One region of the Cronobacter dublinensis subsp. dublinensis LMG 23823 genome, then DNA from elsewhere that is predicted to be linked to it. Evidence: predicted binding sites of a transcription regulator. Region 1 holds the regulator's gene; each other region holds the start of a gene.

Region 1 (4,410 bases):
ATCCATGTGCCCTTTAACGATCTCGACGCGGTTAAAGCGGTGATGGACGACCACACCTGCGCGGTCGTGGTGGAGCCGGTACAGGGCGAGGGCGGTGTGACCGCCGCGACGCCGGAATTTCTGCGCGGCCTGCGCGAACTGTGCGACGCCCATCAGGCGCTGCTGGTATTCGATGAAGTGCAGTGCGGCATGGGCCGCAGCGGTAAGCTCTTTGCCTATATGCACTACGGCGTGACGCCGGACATCCTCACCAGCGCCAAAGCGCTGGGCGGCGGCTTCCCGGTGAGCGCGATGCTGACGACGCATGAGGTGGCCTCGGCGTTTCACGTCGGCTCCCACGGCTCCACGTATGGCGGCAACCCGCTGGCCTGCGCGGTGGCGGGCGAGGCGTTCGATATTATCAATACCCCGGACGTGCTGAACGGTGTGGCGCACAAGCGCGAACAGTTCGTGCAGCATCTGAAGAAAACCGGCGAGCAGTACGGCCTGTTCAGCGATATCCGTGGTCTGGGCCTGCTGATTGGCGCCGAGCTGGCACCCGCTTTCCACGGACGAGCGCGCGATCTGCTCTACGCGGCAGCAGCCGAGGGGGTAATGGTGCTTAACGCCGGGCCGGACGTGATGCGTTTCGCGCCGTCGCTGCTGGTGGAGAGCACCGACATTGACGAAGGCATGGCCCGTTTTGCCCGCGCGGCGGCGCGCGTGGTGAACGGCTAATCAGCGTGACTGGCTCAGGCGCCGCCTGAGCCAGATGCCGTGGTGGGGCCGCTGGCGCCACGCCACGGAAGAGATCGTGTGCATGGTGCGCAGATGATCGAGAATACGCAGCAGGTGATGCTCCATCACGCTGAGCGGCCCTTCCGGCAATACCTCTTCGCCCTCCAGCACCGCCTCGTTTTGCGTCTCGCCCGGCGCGTCATATTCCAGCCGCTGCTGACAGCGTTGCAGCGCGATTTCACAGGCCTGTAAGTAGCGCGCCGCCGTTTCCTGCGTCAGCGAGGACTGCTCGCGCGCCAGCGTCGTTATCGCGTTGATGTGCTCGACGATAAACTGGCTGTGTGTCACCCACAGGCGCATATCCTCCAGATACTGGCTGTTAAAGCCCGGCTCCTGCATCGCCTGATTAAGCGAGTTATAGAGCGCGTTATGCGCCTGGTTGACGCGCATTCGCTGCCAGGCGAGCGGCGCGGGCTGCGGATCGTCGCTCAGGATCAGGCGCAGCGCCTCCTGGTCGGCTTCCAGCGCGTCGTGCGCATTCTGGCGCAACAGGCCGCTTTGCCACTGCGGCCAGAGCCAGACCATGCCCGCGAAGGCGATAAGACAGCCTGTCAGCGTGTCTATCAGGCGCGCCACGATGTACTGCTCGCCGTTGAGCGTCAGCAGTTGCAGCGAATAGACTGCCGTCACGGTGAAGCCAATCATCGCCCAGCCGTAATTACGCCGGATAATGAGATAGCTGATTAACGTCACCAGCAGCATGCCGAGCAGCGTATAGCCCTGCGGCACGTTCAGATGCAGCGTGATGCCCGCAATGATAAGCCCGGCGAGCGTGCCGCCCGCCCGGTGCAGAATGCGCACCCGCGTCGCGCCGTAGCCGTTTTGCGTAACAAAGAGCACCGTCATCAGGATCCAGTACGGCTTCGGCAGCTGAAACACGCTCGCCAGCAGGCCCGCCGCCGCGAGCATCACGCCAAGCCGCGCCGCCGTGCGCAGCGCCGCCGATTTGAACGACAGATAGCTTTTCAGCGCGGGCAGGAGCGGCAGGCGGCGCTGACCGTTGTCCATTAAATCGCGGGCATAAAGCGGGCGCTGGGTACGCAGCACACGGGCGATGCGGCTGAAATGGTATTCGCAAAACTGCCCGACCGGGTTGTCAGGGTGCTGGCGGGCGATTTTTGCGAGCGCCTCGATCTGCTTGTCCATCGTGAAGCGGCGCGAATAGCGGTGATAGAGGATATCGTCGGAGAGCGTGCGCAGGCGCGTCGCCACGGTTTGCGCCGTCCAGCGCAGCACCTCTTCAGCGTGGCTGCGCTCCACCAGCTTTTGCACTTCACCGGGTTGATGCAGCGAGACCGAGATATGCTCCTGGAGATCGAGCGCCACCTGAAAGGCGCGCAGCAGGCGCTTGTAGCCGTTCTGTCGGGTCGCGGCCAGCATCTGCAACTGCTGATAGCATTGGCTTATCTGATCCACCACTTTTTGCTGATGCACCAGCAGGGGCGGCAAGGCCTGCTCCGGGTCGGTATGGCGCGTCAGCAGGCTGTATTTAGCCTCGCAGTAGTCGGCGAGGCTTTGATAAATCAGGCTTAACGACTCGCGCAGTGGCTGTTCGCGCCATAGCCAGAACCAGAAGCCGTTAAACGCGCCATACCAGAGCGTGCCGAGAACATAGAGCAGCATCGGCTGCCAGACGGGCATATTCCCGGCGAGGCTTAACGTGAAAATCGCCGCGATAAGCGATGCGGGCAACAGGCGTGCATGCAGCGGGCTGATTTCCGCTGTCACGCCGAGCAGCAGCGCCAGCATCAGCAGAATGAGCGGCAGCGGCACCGCCTGCAACAGCAGAAACTGCACGGCGAGGCTGCTTAACGCAAACAGCGACGCGCCGATGATGAGCCGTTTGAAGAAGCGTTTATGCGGGGTATCGAGACCGGCAATGTTGCAGCACGCGGGCACCAGCGAGAACAACAGCCCCTGTTGTAAGTGACCCAGCAGCAATCCCACTGCGACCGGCAGGCTTAAGATCAGCGTTTGCCGCAAAGCGTAATTGATTTCAGGGTGATAGATAAGACGACGCCACATAGGGGAGAAGTATAGAAACAAAAACGGCGTGTTACCGAAGCGACACGCCGTTTTTTTCAGGAACCTTAGCGGGTTCCGTAAACCACGATGGTTTTTCCGTGCGCGGAGATCAGGTTCTGATCTTCAAGCATCTTCAGGATACGGCCCACGGTTTCGCGGGAGCAGCCCACGATCTGGCCGATTTCCTGACGGGTGATTTTGATCTGCATGCCGTCCGGGTGAGTCATGGCGTCCGGCTGTTTGGCGAGATTCAGCAGCGTCTGCGCGATGCGGCCCGTCACGTCGAGGAACGCCAGGTTACCGACTTTTTCAGAGGTGACCTGCAGGCGACGCGCCATCTGCGAAGAGAGACGCATCAGAATATCCGGGTTTACCTGAATCAGCTGACGGAATTTTTTGTAAGAGATCTCAGCCACTTCACAGGCAGTTTTAGCGCGAACCCAGGCGCTGCGCTCCTGACCTTCCTCGAACAAACCCAGTTCGCCGATGAAGTCTCCCTGGTTCAGGTACGAGAGGATCATCTCCTTGCCCTCTTCATCTTTGATCAGCACTGCCACTGAGCCTTTGACGATGTAGTACAGCGTCTCCGCTTTTTCACCCTGGTGAATCAGCGTGCTCTTAGATGGATACTTATGAATGTGGCAATGAGACAAGAACCATTCAAGAGTCGGGTCTGTTTGCGGTTTGCCAAGCACCATGCGCGGTTATCCTCTGTTTTAAACTGGCTCCAAAGACAGGGCGCGTAACCCCTGTCTGGCTTTGCAATCATCATCTTCCCGCATCCAGGGAAGTTGGCTGTCCGTGGACGTCGCAGCCGATAAATTGTCTCTCCTCTGCATACATGCGTAACATCAATGTATCGCCGCTGCATCCAGACTGTTTTAGCATAGCTTTTCACAGGTGTCTCCTGTTGTCTCGTTTCAGCTTGACGCAGGTCGCCTTCCGTTGCCTCTTATGACGGGGCCGAGTAATCTGTCAGTAAAATGAATAGCCTGGAGCGATTATCATGCACGCACGAGTGAAATGGGTGGAAGGCTTAACCTTCCTGGGCGAGTCGGCGTCAGGGCACCAGATCCTGATGGATGGCAACTCCGGCGACAAAGCGCCGAGCCCGATGGAAATGGTGCTGATGGCCGCCGGCGGCTGCAGCGCGATCGACGTGGTCTCTATTCTGCAAAAAGGCCGTCACGACGTGACCGACTGCGAAGTGAAGCTCACCTCCGAGCGTCGCGAAGAGGCGCCGCGCCTGTTTACGCATATCAACCTGCATTTCGTTGTGACGGGTAAAGAGTTGAAAGATGCGGCGGTTGCGCGTGCGGTAGACCTGTCGGCGGAGAAGTATTGTTCGGTCGCCTTGATGCTTGGCAAGGGCGTGAATATTACCCATTCGTACGAAGTGACAGAAGGGTAAGCGTGTGACGGCGGGCGGCGCTGCGCTGACCCGCCCAACGGCTTATCGATACGGCGTTACTGTATCTCCTTGCCTTCCATCAGTCGCTGCACCAGCGGCAGCATGATGAGTTCCATCGCCAGCCCCATTTTGCCGCCCGGCACCACCAGCGTATTGATGTGCGAAATAAACGAGCCCTGCAACATCGCGAGCAGCCA
Region 2 (4,410 bases), 2.1 Mb from region 1:
GCCGCCGCGTATCTCCGGTGCCGCGCATAACGAACTCACCAAGCTTGGCGTGCGCGTTCTCACTAACACGATGGTGACCAGCGCTCAGGCCGATGGCCTCAACACTAAAGACGGCGAATTCATTCAGGCTGACCTGATGGTCTGGGCAGCAGGCATCAAAGCGCCTGATTTTATGAAAGAGATTGGCGGCCTGGAAACCAACCGTATCAATCAGCTGGTCGTCGAGCAGACGCTGCAAACCACGCGCGACCCGGATATCTTCGCCATTGGCGACTGCGCCTCCTGTCCGCGTCCGGAAGGCGGCTTCGTACCGCCGCGCGCCCAGGCGGCGCACCAGATGGCTACCTGCGCGCTGGATAACATCCTGGCGCAGATCAAAGGCAAGCCGCTCAAGCCATACGTCTATAAAGACAAAGGCTCGCTGGTGTCGCTGTCGAAATTCTCCACCGTCGGCAGCCTGATGGGCAACCTGATGCGCGGCTCGATGATGATCGAAGGACGTATCGCGCGCTTTGTTTACATCTCGCTGTACCGTATGCACCAGATAGCGCTGCATGGCTATTTCAAAACTGGCCTGATGATGCTGGTAGGCAGCATCAACAGGGTGATCCGCCCGCGCCTGAAGCTGCACTAAGTAACGCATCCGCCTCTGCGCACGCAGGGGCGGATGACATTTTATTTCCGTCACACTTTCCCTTCAGACTTCTCTCAATCCGCTGATTCGCCCCGGCTAATTCCTTTTTTTGAGTCGTTTTCTGATTTGCCATTCGCTTACTCAATTGCAAAATTGTTACTAATTGCACAGCCGGGAGGAATTCCTGTGAATAAATCAATGTTAGCGGGTATCGGTATTGGGGTGGTTGCTGCGCTGGGCGTGGCGGCGGTGGCCAGTCTGGATGTGTTCAGTCCTTCGCCGAAATATGCCCAGGTGGTTTCCGCCACGCCGATTAAAGAGACGGTTAAAACGCCGCGTCAGGAATGTCGTAATGTCACCGTGACGCACCGTCGTCCGGTGCAGGATGAAAACCGCCTGACCGGCTCGGTACTGGGCGCGGTCGCAGGCGGCGTTATCGGCCATCAGTTCGGCGGCGGGCGCGGTAAAGATGTCGCGACGGTCGTGGGCGCGCTGGGCGGCGGCTATGCCGGCAACCAGATCCAGGGCCATCTGCAGGAGGGTGATACCTACACCACGCAGCAGCAGCGCTGCAAAACCGTCTATGACAAATCAGAGAAAATGCTGGGTTATGACGTGACGTACCGCATCGGGGAAGAGCAGGGCAAAATCCGTATGGACAACGATCCGGGCAGCCGTATTCCGCTCGACAGCAACGGACAGCTGGTACTGAATCAGAAAACCTGAAAATAAAATAGCGTTACGCACCATTGCCCCTCTTGCACTCAGGCAGAGGGGCTTTTTTATGTCTGCCGATTAGATTCACGGCGCGCAAAAGCGAAAACGCTCATGCGTCACTGAAGGCGAGGCATGAGCGTTTGAATTACATAGCACTGTGTTGTCTGAATAAAATAAAACCAGTGATCAGCACTGACAAAAATGCATAAAGAATAGAACCACCGCAGAACAACCAAAGGCCAAATAACAATGTTATTACTATTAACACCTTAAATAATGGTAATAGCAAAGCCATTTTCATCTTCCTTCTGTAGGTGTATAGCCAAAACGCGTCTCTTGTCTTCCCTCTTTGAAACTTGATACACCACGGATACTGTGTGGAAAAACGTCCTCGTCCCTGCATGGCCCCGTCTTCATGACGTAAATAACTCCAGTTCTAATAATTGATGGTGCTAATTAATTAGCACACGAATAATCATTTTTATGACGATCAAAGAGTAGCGACTCTGGAGGATATATTTGCCAGTTATTTCCTATTAATAAACAGCACAGAAGGGCCTTCAGCGAAACGGCGATGATTCATGGAATTAATATGAAAAAAGAGAGCGGCAGGAGCCGCTCTCAGGTGGCAGTGGGGTGCTTTACAGGAGGTGCGGCCACAACCGCATGGTCATATTCACAATTTGAATTAATTCTTCCTGCGTGGCGCCTTCGCGCGCGCTCACTGACATACCATGCACCAGACAACTGATGAAGCGTACCAGGGCGGGCAGGTTGCATTCTTGCGGAATTTCGTTTTGGGCCTGCCGCTCGCTCAGAAAACGCAGCAGAATCGCTTCGCGCTGCGTGTGACGCGCCTTGAGCGTGGCGGCGATCTCGTCTGACGATGCGGCGAGCGCCGCGGACGTCGTCACCATAAAGCAGCCTGCGGGCGTCTCTTTGCTGGCAAAGCAGTTTGCCACCGCGCAGAGATAGTCGTACAGCGCTTCTCCGACGCGTTTATCGGCGCGAAACAGCAGCGTCTCCTGCTGCTGCGCAAAACGCGCGATATAACGGTCGAGTACGGCGCGGAACAGCCCCTCTTTATTGGTGAACTCCGCGTACAGCGTCGGCGCTTTGGCGCCAGTCGCTTCGACCAGATGCGCCAGCGACGTGGCTTCGTAGCCGTGCTGCCAGAATAGTGCCATGGCCTTATCAAGCGCCGCTTCCCTGTCGAACACTTTCGGTCGGCCACGGCTTTTTTTTGCACAACTTTGGGTGTCTGTTGTCATGGTGCCGTTTAACCTCTTTATCAAACCTGCCTCCAAAATACCCCTTTTTGCCTCGGGAGTACCAGCAAAACCGCGCCGGATGTGGTTTTCATGGCCGGTGAGGCGTGAAGATAACATTAAAATAACGATCGTTAAGAATAATATTGACAGGTGATGCAGATCACAACTATCATTTTACTATCGATCGTTAATTAAATAATCTTAACGACCCACTGTTACCTGTCCGTCTTACTGATAAAAAAGGTTACCCTATGAAAAACGTCAACATGCTATTCGCCGCCGCCATCCTGAGTTCACTGTCATTCGCAAGCGTTGCTGCAGTCCAGGTCCAGTCAACCCCTGCAGGCCAGCAGAAAGTCGGTACTATCTCCGCCACCGCTGGCACTAACCTGTCGTCGCTGGAAGCTGAGCTGGCGCAAAAAGCGGATGAAGCCGGTGCGAAATCCTTCCGCATCACGTCGGCAAATGGCCCGAACACCCTGCACGGCACGGCGGTTATTTATAAATAAGCCGAAGCGCTTTACACAGCATAAGGCCCTGTCACTGGACAGGGCCTTTTTTCGTTCCGGGCTCAGATGGCGTCAGGGGCGGGTTCTGGCGAGTGCGTGGTGACGTTGACCGGTATGCCGGAACGCAGGAGCAGCGCGTGCTCCATGACGTCCCGGTCGGTCTGCGGCGCAGACTGGAACGCCGTCAGCGCCGCGTTCAGTACAATCGGCAGCGTCTTCGGATCGTCCTCAATCCGTTTTGACAGTGGCTGATGCACTTCCACCAGATGACGTCCGTCCGGTTCGACCGACGCTTTCACCGGCGCATTGATAATATTCACGCGCGTCCCGACCGGCACCACGCGGAACAGATGTTTGATGTCGTCATCGCGAAGGCGGATACAGCCGGAGCTTACGCGCATCCCGATACCGAAATCCGCATTCGTACCGTGCAGAAGATACACGCCGCCGTAAGCCGCGAGACGGATCGCGTGATGGCCCATCGGGTTATCCGGCCCGGCAGGCACTACCGGCGGCAGGTCAATGCCCTGGGCTTTATAGCGCGCGCGAATATTGGCGGTCGGGGTCCAGGTGGGGTTAGCGCGTTTTTGCGAGACCGACGTTTGCATCGTAGGCGTCAGCGTGTCGCCATCAAGCTGGCCGATGCCTATCGGGTAGACAGTGACGCTGTTTTCGCCGGGCGGGAAGTAGTAGAGCCGCAGTTCGGCGAGGTTTATCAGAATGCCTTCGCGCGGCGCGTCCGGCAGCAGCATCTGGCGCGGAATAGTCAGCACGCTGCCCGCGCGCGGCACATACGGGTCGACGCCCGGATTGGCCTGCAACAGCGCCAGAAAGCCGACGTTATAGCGTTTGGCGATCGCTTCCAGCGAGCCGCCGTCGTCGGCGACCGTATGGTAAAGGGTTTCGCCGATAAGCCGACTGCCAGGCGGCGGTAGCGGGTACGTATTCGCCATCGCGTGGCTTGCGCCAAGCGTCACGCTCGCGGCGAAAGCCAGCCAGGACAGCCAGCGGGTAAAACGCGCATTTTCTCTTTTCATTTACAGATCCCAAAGGCCGAGAAGTTTTTGTAATTTATCGATAAAGAGAGAAGTATGGCGGGGGTTCGTCCAGGGAAACCCTGGACGATTGCAAAGGATTGTAAAGTTACGCCCCTGAGCGGGGCGTGGTGGATTACGGCAGGGTGTGCTCGGCGAGTTGCGCCATAAACTGACGCACCCACTCCATACGGGTTTTACGCTCGTCAAGCTCGCGGAAGAACTTCAGGCGCGTCGGACCGTCG
Region 3 (4,410 bases), 250 kb from region 1:
TTCTCTGTTAGACTCACAAAATGTGGCTTTGAAGTTTCACCTTACATTATGGCACTCGCGATGAAAGTAATCACACAAGTTGAAGCGCAGCGCAAAGCGCTGGAACAGGCGGTTTCTCAGGCGCTGGAGCTGGCGTCCGGCAAGTCGGACGGCGCGGAAGTGGCGGTCAGTAAAACGACCGGCATTAGCGTCAGCACCCGCTACGGTGAGGTGGAGAATGTCGAGTTCAACAGCGACGGCGCGCTTGGCATCACGGTTTATCATCAGAACCGCAAAGGCAGCGCCTCGTCGACCGATTTAAGCCCGGACGCTATCGCCCGTACCGTACAGGCGGCGCTGGATATCGCCCGTTACACCTCGCCCGACCCGTACGCAGGCGTCGCGGAAAAAGATCTGCTGGCTTTTGACGCGCCGGATCTCGACCTCTTCCACCCGGCTGAAATCGAACCGGAACAGGCTATCGAGTACGCCGCGCGCGCCGAACAGGCGTCCTTAAAAGCGGATAAACGCATCACCAACACCGAAGGCGGCAGCTTTAACAGTCACTACGGCATCAAAGTGTTCGGCAACAGCCACGGCATGCTGCAGAGCTACAGCTCGACGCGCCATTCGCTCTCCAGCTGCGTTATCGCGGAAGAAAACGGCGACATGGAACGCGACTACGCCTACACCATCGGCCGCGCGCTGGGCGATCTGGAATCGCCGGAGTGGGTCGGTGAAGAGTGCGCCCGCCGCACGCTGTCCCGCCTCTCGCCGCGCAAACTGCCGACCATGAAAGCGCCGGTGATTTTTGGCCGCGAAGTGGCGACCGGGCTGTTTGGTCATCTGGTCGGCGCGATCAGCGGCGGCGCGGTATACCGTAAATCGACGTTCCTGCTCGACTCGCTCGGCAAACAGATCCTGCCGGAGTGGCTGACCATTGAAGAGCATCCGCACCTGCGCAAAGGTCTCGCCTCAACGCCGTTCGACAGCGAAGGCGTGGCGACCTCGCGCCGCGACATTATCAAAGACGGCGTGCTGCAACAGTGGCTGCTTACCAACTACTCCGCGCGCAAGCTGGGGCTGAAAAGCACTGGTCACGCGGGCGGCATCCACAACTGGCGCATCAACGGGCGCGGCCTGAGCTTTGAGCAACTGCTGAAAGAGATGGGTACCGGTCTTGTCGTGACCGAGCTGATGGGTCAGGGTGTCAGCGGCATCACTGGCGATTACTCGCGCGGCGCGGCGGGCTTCTGGGTGGAGAACGGTGAAATCCAGTATCCGGTGAGCGAAATCACCATCGCCGGCAACCTCAAAGAGATGTGGCGCAATATGGTTACCATTGGTGACGATATTGAAACACGTAGCAATATTCAGTGTGGTTCAGTACTGCTGCCGGAGATGAAAATCGCCGGTGAGTAAGGCAAGGGCGCCCGTTGCGGCGCCTTTTTTTCGTCATAACAATAAAAAGGTGAGTCAATGCGTAAGCAAGCGTTAGCGATGTTAGCGGTCTCCTCTCTGTTGTTCACCAGCGCCGCGGCGTGGGCGGATCTGGAAGACAACATGGACACCCTCAATGAAAACCTGAAAGTCGTGCAGAAAACCAGCGATGCGGCAGAGATGAAAACGGCGCTCACGAAAATGCGTGAGGCGGCGCTGGAAGCCAAAAAGGAAACCCCGCCGAAACTTGAAGATAAACCGGCTGACAGCCCGGAAATGAAAGATTTCCGCCACGGTCTCGACACGCTGGTAGGCCAGATTGACGGCGCGCTGAAGCTGGTTGATGAAGGCAAAATCAAAGAGGCGCAGGTGAGCGCCGAAGACTTCAAAACCACCCGCAACACCTATCACAAGAAATACCGTTAAGCCCCTTTCTGCGCGGCGGTTCGCCGCCGCGTTCCCCTCGTTTTCCCACTGCCATAAGCAACGCTTATTCACCGCTGTCTTTCACGCGCGGCGTCGCAAGCCCGATATTTTCTTTTCCGGTCTGCTGACCCCCCACCTGGTGACATTCATCACATTTATCTAGTGATTTATATCTATTCACAGATTTTATGTGGGACGGATCACTGCCGCCGTTCTCCTTTCCACTTCGAAGTGGAAAACAACTCGCTACAAACCTTTAACACCCGCCGCTACTGTGACTTCAGCGCAATCAACCAGGTATGCAGAGTGAATAACGGAGCGGTAATGAACAACGCGGGATGTCAACACACGGAATGCGCCGCGACGCTTGCCGAGCGGATGCTTGGCGAGGTTTACGCGCTGCTCGAACGTCACCAGATAGCGCCGAACGCCGTGCAGCGGCAGATGCTCAGCTCGCATGTGCGGGCCATGGCGCACCGCGCGGTGACGGGCGAGCCGCTGCCGGAAGTCGAAGAGAGCCTGTTTGAGGAGATCTCCCCAGCCTCTATGACGCTTGCGCGTGAAATTGTGGCGCAGTTCGGCAACCTGCCCGATGAAGAGGCCTGGCTGTTGTCGGTGCACTTCGAGGTAGCGAAAGAGAATCTTTAACCTTCAGGAGCGAACCATGGAACAGATTACGGTAGTGATTGGCGATCGTCTGGGCAAAGGCCAGAAAGTGGCGGCGGGGGTCGAAAAGGCGGGCGGACGCGCCGTGGTGGTACCGGGTGTGGCGGCAGATATGAAGCTTGGCGACGTCATGAAAACCGAAGGCGCGACGTTCGGCATCTCGTTTTGCGGCAGCGGCGGCGCAGGCGCTATCACCGCGCAAACCAAACATGGGTACAAAGCCAAATATGGTATGCGCTCTGTCGAAGAGGGCGTCACCGCCATCAACGAGGGCTGCAATGTGCTGGGCTTCGGCTTTATGGATAAAGAAGAGCTGGGCGAGCGGCTGGTGGAAGCCTGGAAAAAGAAATACGGCGCATAACGTATGAAAGAACAATTCACCACCACGGTGACGGTGCAAGGCAAAGGCGAGGCACGCGCACGCGCGTTTGCCGATGCCTTAAATCAGGTTCAGGCGGCGGTGATGAAAGCCTCGCCGCACATCTTACTGCGCATTGAGCCACAGGAGGTGCAGGTTGTTCATGCGCGGGAAACGGTGCGCAAAGAAGCGTTTCTGTTTTTCTTTTTGCGCCGGGAACGACGGACTTTCAGCGTGGCGCTGGAGGTGACCGTCAACGTGACCGCCATCAATCTCGACAAGGTGGATTTCGTCACGCAACACAGCTGATCGTTACTATAAGGGCAGACGAATGTTCCTGATAATTTTAATAAAATCGCTCATCATCGGCGGCCTGGTCGGCGTTGGCGTGGGCGCCGGGGCCGCACGCATGTTTCATGCGCCCACCACGCAGGGGATGGGCGCCTTTCGTACCCTCGGCGAGCTGAACGCCTGCGAAGGCGATCCGGCCTCGCATTTCTCCTTTGGGTTAGGGTTCTTCTTTAACGCCTGGGCCTCGTCCGTCGCGGCGGGCGCGTTCACGCAGGATGTGGACCACCGCATTATCCCCAACTGGGGCGCGGCGGCGCTGATGGTGAAAAACCGCAACCTCGGCGAAACCCTGCACAATCCGAAAAAAATGGCTATCGCCTGCGGGCTTATCGGCATGGCGGTCGTCACGTTCCTGAATACCACGGCCTCTGCCGTGCCGGAAGCCTTACAGGTGACCGCCGTCAAAGTGCTGGTGCCTGCCGCCAACCTGCTTGTGAATACAGTCATGCCGGTGATTTTCTGGCTGGCCGCTATCGACGCCGGTAAAAAATCGGGTTTCTGGGCTACCGTCTTCGGCGGCGCGGCGCAGCTGATTATGGGCAACGCCGTACCGGGCCTGGTGCTTGGCATTCTTATCGGCAAAGGCGTCGAGGAGAGCGGCTGGAACCGCGTCACCAAAGTGATGATGGTCGCCATTGTGCTGCTGTTTGTGCTGAGCGCCTTCTTCCGCGGCTTCGACATGAAAATGATCGAATCTTTCCACCTGACCGTGCCGGACTGGCTCAGTCTTATCCACAACTCGCTGAGCGGCAAATAAGGAGCGCGTAATGGAAGAGAACAAAGGTTTCTGGTACGCCGACTGGTCATTCCCGATCTTCGTCGGCCTGCTCTCCTCCGGCGTGTTCGCCGGAACGCACATGTACTACCTCTACGGCATCGGCGCGTTTAACGAAGTGGCGTTCGTGGCGATGCTCAAAGCCGGGATCGACACGGGCGTTTACGGCGCGGTGGCGGCGTTCGGCGCGAGTTTTCTCTTTGCGCGCATTATCGAAGGTTCGCTGGTAGGGATCCTGGATATCGGCGGCGCCATCCAGACCGGCGTAGGGCTCGGTGTTCCGGCGCTGCTGCTCGGCGCGGGCATTGTCTTCCCGGTGGCGAACTTCGCCGCCTCGCTGGCGACCGGGCTGCTGATTGGCCTCGCTATCGGTTACGTCATCATTCTGGCGCGTAAATTCACCATCAACCAGAGC
Region 4 (4,410 bases), 770 kb from region 1:
CGAGATTACGCGCGGCTCTCTTTTCCCTTTCCGTTTCTCCCCCGCATCTCCTGATAGACCTGCGCCACCTTCACGAAATAATCGTTCAGCGCGTTAATGCAGACCTGCACCTTGAGCGGCAGCTTGTCCTTTTCGGTGTAAAGCGCGTAGACCGGCCGCGGATCGGACTGGTAGCGTGGAAAGAGGATCTCCAGCTCGCCGCTATTGATCTCATCGATCACCCACATTAGCGGTACATACGCGATACCTGCGCCTGCTTTTAACCAGCGGGAGAGCGTCATCGGATCGTTGGTGACAAAGCGGCCCTGCGGCAGCAGGCGGGTCGAGATGCCTTCCGGGGCGATAAGCTCGAATTCGTTGTCAGGACGCACGCTATATTCAAGCCATGAATGGTTGGCAAGGTCGGCAGGTTTTTCCGGCGTACCCGCCTGGGCGAGATAGCTCTTCGCCGCGCAGACCACCATCGGCATGGAACCCAGGCGTTTCGAGAACAGGCTGGAGTCCTGGAGTGCGCCCACGCGGATAACGACATCCAGCCCGTCGGCAATCAGATCCGGCGCGGGAATACCGGTGACCAGATTGACCGACAGCCCCGGATAGTCGCGTAGCATGCCTGCCGTCAGGCTGGCCAGCACATTTTGCGCCATGGTTGAAGAACAGCCGATGCGCAGCGTGCCAATAGGACTATTGTTGAACGCGTATAACTGTTCGTGGACTTCCTGCACCTCATGCAACATGCGTCGGCAGCCCTGATAGTAGATCCGGCCCGCTTCGGTTAAGCCAATACTGCGGGTGCTGCGGTTTAACAGTTTGACCTGTAACTCGTCTTCCAGTTTCGAGACGGTCTGGCTGATAGAGGAGACGCTCATCTCAAGCTGCCTTGCGGCGCTGGTAAACGAGCCCAGCTCCACCACTTTGGCGAACACCGACATTCTTTTTAGTCGTTCCATTATTCACTCTGGCTTAAAAGTGATTTAGATCACATATCATAGATAACTTACTATCAGTTACGCTAATATATTATTTCCAATATAACTACCGCCGCACTCTCGCCCGGCCATTCCTGGTCACTCGTTGCGGAATATAGTTTATAAATCAATCGCCTGCACGCAAATCAAGGTCAACATGAGTCTTTTTCCGGTCATTGTGATATTCGGTCTGTCCTTTCCGCCGATCTTTTTTGAGCTTCTGCTGTCGCTGGCGATTTTCTGGCTGGTGCGCCGTGCGCTGATCCCGACCGGGATCTACGATTTTGTCTGGCATCCGGCGTTATTCAATACGGCGCTCTATTGCTGTCTGTTCTATCTGCTGTCGCGCTTGTTTGTCTGAGGTTGATGTGAAAGTACTAACAACAAAAATAACCCGCACAGCCATCACCGTGGTGCTGGTCGTGCTCGCCTTCATCGCCATTTTCCGCGCCTGGAGTTTTTATACCGAGTCGCCCTGGACGCGCGATGCGCGCTTTAGCGCCGACGTGGTCGCCATTGCGCCCGACGTCGCCGGGCTTATCACGTCGGTCGACGTGCATGACAACCAACTGGTGAAGAAAGATCAGGTGCTCTTCACTATAGACCAACCGCGCTACCAGAAGTCGCTGGAAGAAGCGGAAGCCGATGTCGCCTATTATCAGGCGCTGGTGAATGAAAAACGTCGCGAGGCGGGTCGTCGTAACCAACTGGGCATCCAGGCGATGTCGCGTGAAGAGATTGACCAGGCCAATAACGTCCTGCAAACCGTACTGCATCAGCTGGCGAAAGCCGAGGCGACGCGCGACCTGGCGAAACTCGACCTCCAGCGCACCGTGATCCGCGCGCCTGCGGATGGCTGGGTCACTAACCTTAACGTCTATACCGGCGAATTTATCACGCGCGGCTCCACCGCCGTGGCGCTGGTCAAACAGAACAGTTTCTACGTTCAGGCGTATATGGAAGAGACCAAGCTTGAAGGCGTGCGTCCGGGGTTCCGCGTGGAGATAACGCCGCTTGGCAGCAATAACGTGCTGCACGGCACCGTCGACAGCGTGTCGGCGGGCGTCACCAACGCCAGCAGCACCCGCGATGATAAAGGCATGGCGACGGTCGATTCCAACCTCGAGTGGGTGCGTCTGGCCCAGCGCGTGCCGGTGCGCATTCGCCTCGATAAACAGCCCGGTAATCTTTACCCTTCCGGCACCACGGCGACCGTGGTCGTGACCGGCGAGCGCGACCGCGACCGCAGCCACGAATCGGCCTTTAACAAGCTGATGCACCGCCTGCGCGAATTCGGTTAACCGCTATGGGCTTCCTGTCTATCGATCCCCGGCATCTGCGCTTTGCCATAAAACTCGCCACCGCGATTGTGCTGGCGCTGTTTGTCGGGTTTCACTTTCAGCTGGAAACGCCGCGCTGGGCGGTGCTGACCGCCGCTATCGTGGCGGCGGGCCCGGCATTCGCGGCGGGCGGCGAGCCCTGGTCCGGCGCTATCCGCTATCGCGGCATGCTACGCATCATCGGCACGTTTATCGGCTGTCTCGCCGCGCTGGTGATTATCATCGGCACGATCCGCGCGCCGGTCGTGATGCTGACGGTTTGCTGCGTCTGGGCAGGTTTCTGCACCTGGGTCTCTTCGCTGGTGAAAGTGGAAAACTCCTACGCCTGGGGGCTTGCGGGTTACACGGCGCTGATTATTGTCATCACCATTCAGACCGAGCCGCTGCTAGCGCCGCAGTTCGCGCTGGAGCGCTGTAGTGAAATCGTGCTTGGGATCTTCTGCGCGATTATCGCCGACCTGTTATTTTCGCCGCGCTCGATTAAAAAAGAGATTGACCGCGAACTCGACGCGCTGCTGGTAGAGCAGTTCCGCCTGATGCAGCTCTGCATGGCGCACGGCGACAGCGAAGAGGTCGATAAAGCCTGGGGCGCGCTGGTGCGGCGCACCGCGGCGCTCGACGGCATGCGCGTGAACCTCAATATGGAGTCGTCGCGCTGGGGACGGGCGAACCGGCGGCTGAAAGCGCTGAACACGCTCTCGCTGACGTTAATCACCCAGGCCTGCGAAACCTATCTCATCCAGAATACCCGGCCAGAGTCGATAGCGCCTGAATACCGCGAACTGTTCGTCGAGCCGGTGGACAACGCCGCCGATGTGCACCGCCGCCTGAAATTCATCCGTCGCGTACTCTCCTGGACCGGCGAGCACGATACCCCGGTGACGATTTACACCTGGGTCGGCGCCGCCACGCGTTATTTGCTGCTCAAACGCGGCGTTATCACCAACGCGAAAATCAGCGCGGTGGAAGAAGACGTGCTGACCGACGAAGTGGTTATCAAGCCCGCCTCGGCGGAGCGCCACCACGCCATGATTAACTTCTGGCGCACCACGGTCTCCTGCCTGCTGGGCACGCTGTTCTGGCTCTGGACCGGCTGGACCTCCGGCAGCGGGGCGATGATCATGATTGCCGTCGTGACGGCGCTCGCGATGCGTCTGCCAAACCCCCGCATGGTATCACTCGATTTCCTCTACGGCATGCTGACGGCGCTGCCGCTCGGGGCGTTCTATTTCCTGGTCGTGCTGCCCTCGACGCAGCAAAGTATGCTGTTGCTGTGCATCAGCCTGGCGCTGCTCGGCTTTTTTATCGGCATCGAAGTGCAGAAACGGCGGCTCGGCTCGATGGGCGCGCTGGCGGGCACCATCAATATTCTGGTGCTGGATAACCCGATGACGTTTCATTTCAGCCAGTTTCTCGACAGCGCGCTGGGGCAACTGGTGGGCTGCGTGCTGGCGACGATGGTCATTCTCGTTATCCGCGATAACTCCCAGGCGCAGACCGGGCGTATGCTGCTGAATCAGTTTGTCTCGGCGGCGGTGTCGTCGCTCACCACCAACAAGGCGCGGCGCAAAGAGAACCATCTGCCCGCGCTCTATCAGCAGCTCTTTATGCTGCTGAGTAAATTCCCCGGTGACGTGGCGAAGTTTCGCCTGGCGCTGAACCTGATTATCGCGCATCAGCGCCTGCGCGATGCGCCGGTGCCGGTCAATGACGATCTCTCCGCGTTTCACCGTCAGCTCCGGCGCACGGCGGATCGCCTGATTTCCGCCTCAAGCGATGAAAAACGGCGCGCCACGTTCCGACAGCTGCTGGATGAACTGGCGGTTTATCAGGAGAAGCTGCATGTCTGGGCGGCGCCGCAGTCGGTTATCGATTCCGTGAAGCGCCTTACCGATATGCTGCAGAAATATCAGCACGCGCTGACCAACAGCTAGCCTCAAACCGACGCCCAAAGCGTCGGTTTTTTTATGTCTATACTTACCTCCATCCACGGAATTTCACGTGCAGGAGGGGACAATGACCGCACAACCATTTGCAGGACATGCGTTTTTTAAGACCGGCTATTTTGTTGACGGGAAATGGCAAACCGCGCAGGAAACCTT

What was found. The regulator CRP, encoded in region 1, controls carbon source genes, mostly activating them, when cyclic AMP is high. The targets are predictions, from matches to a motif close to ATGTGANNNNNNTCACAT.
Region 2: the regulator CRP is predicted to act here: its motif matches at 2,771-2,788, upstream of bhsA (multiple stress resistance protein BhsA).
Region 3: the regulator CRP is predicted to act here: its motif matches at 1,983-2,000, upstream of AFK67_RS17725 (glycine dehydrogenase).
Region 4: the regulator CRP is predicted to act here: its motif matches at 968-985, upstream of aaeR (HTH-type transcriptional activator AaeR).

Annotation. Positions count from the first base shown of each region.
Region 1 is NZ_CP012266.1:4,079,077-4,083,486, reverse strand. It holds gene argD (bifunctional acetylornithine/succinyldiaminopimelate transaminase) at 1-717, shown strand, start outside; gene AFK67_RS18970 (YccS/YhfK family putative transporter) at 718-2,802, opposite strand; gene crp (cAMP-activated global transcriptional regulator CRP) at 2,868-3,500, opposite strand; gene AFK67_RS18960 (OsmC family protein) at 3,809-4,213, shown strand; gene AFK67_RS18955 (phosphoribulokinase) at 4,270-4,410, opposite strand, start outside.
Region 2 is NZ_CP012266.1:1,757,617-1,762,026, forward strand. It holds gene AFK67_RS08045 (NAD(P)/FAD-dependent oxidoreductase) at 1-634, shown strand, start outside; gene AFK67_RS08050 (glycine zipper 2TM domain-containing protein) at 821-1,360, shown strand; gene AFK67_RS08055 (TetR/AcrR family transcriptional regulator) at 1,993-2,622, opposite strand; gene bhsA (multiple stress resistance protein BhsA) at 2,874-3,131, shown strand; gene ldtC (L,D-transpeptidase LdtC) at 3,194-4,168, opposite strand; gene mfd (transcription-repair coupling factor) at 4,302-4,410, opposite strand, start outside.
Region 3 is NZ_CP012266.1:3,828,955-3,833,364, reverse strand. It holds gene pmbA (metalloprotease PmbA) at 49-1,401, shown strand; gene cybC (cytochrome b562) at 1,459-1,845, shown strand; gene AFK67_RS17725 (glycine dehydrogenase) at 2,152-2,493, shown strand; gene AFK67_RS17720 (SFCGS family glycine-rich protein) at 2,510-2,872, shown strand; gene AFK67_RS17715 (DUF4312 family protein) at 2,876-3,178, shown strand; gene AFK67_RS17710 (DUF4311 domain-containing protein) at 3,201-3,977, shown strand; gene AFK67_RS17705 (DUF4310 family protein) at 3,988-4,410, shown strand, end outside.
Region 4 is NZ_CP012266.1:417,075-421,484, forward strand. It holds gene aaeR (HTH-type transcriptional activator AaeR) at 6-950, opposite strand; gene aaeX (p-hydroxybenzoic acid efflux pump operon protein AaeX) at 1,126-1,329, shown strand; gene aaeA (p-hydroxybenzoic acid efflux pump subunit AaeA) at 1,337-2,269, shown strand; gene aaeB (p-hydroxybenzoic acid efflux pump subunit AaeB) at 2,275-4,242, shown strand; gene AFK67_RS01965 (NAD-dependent succinate-semialdehyde dehydrogenase) at 4,325-4,410, shown strand, end outside.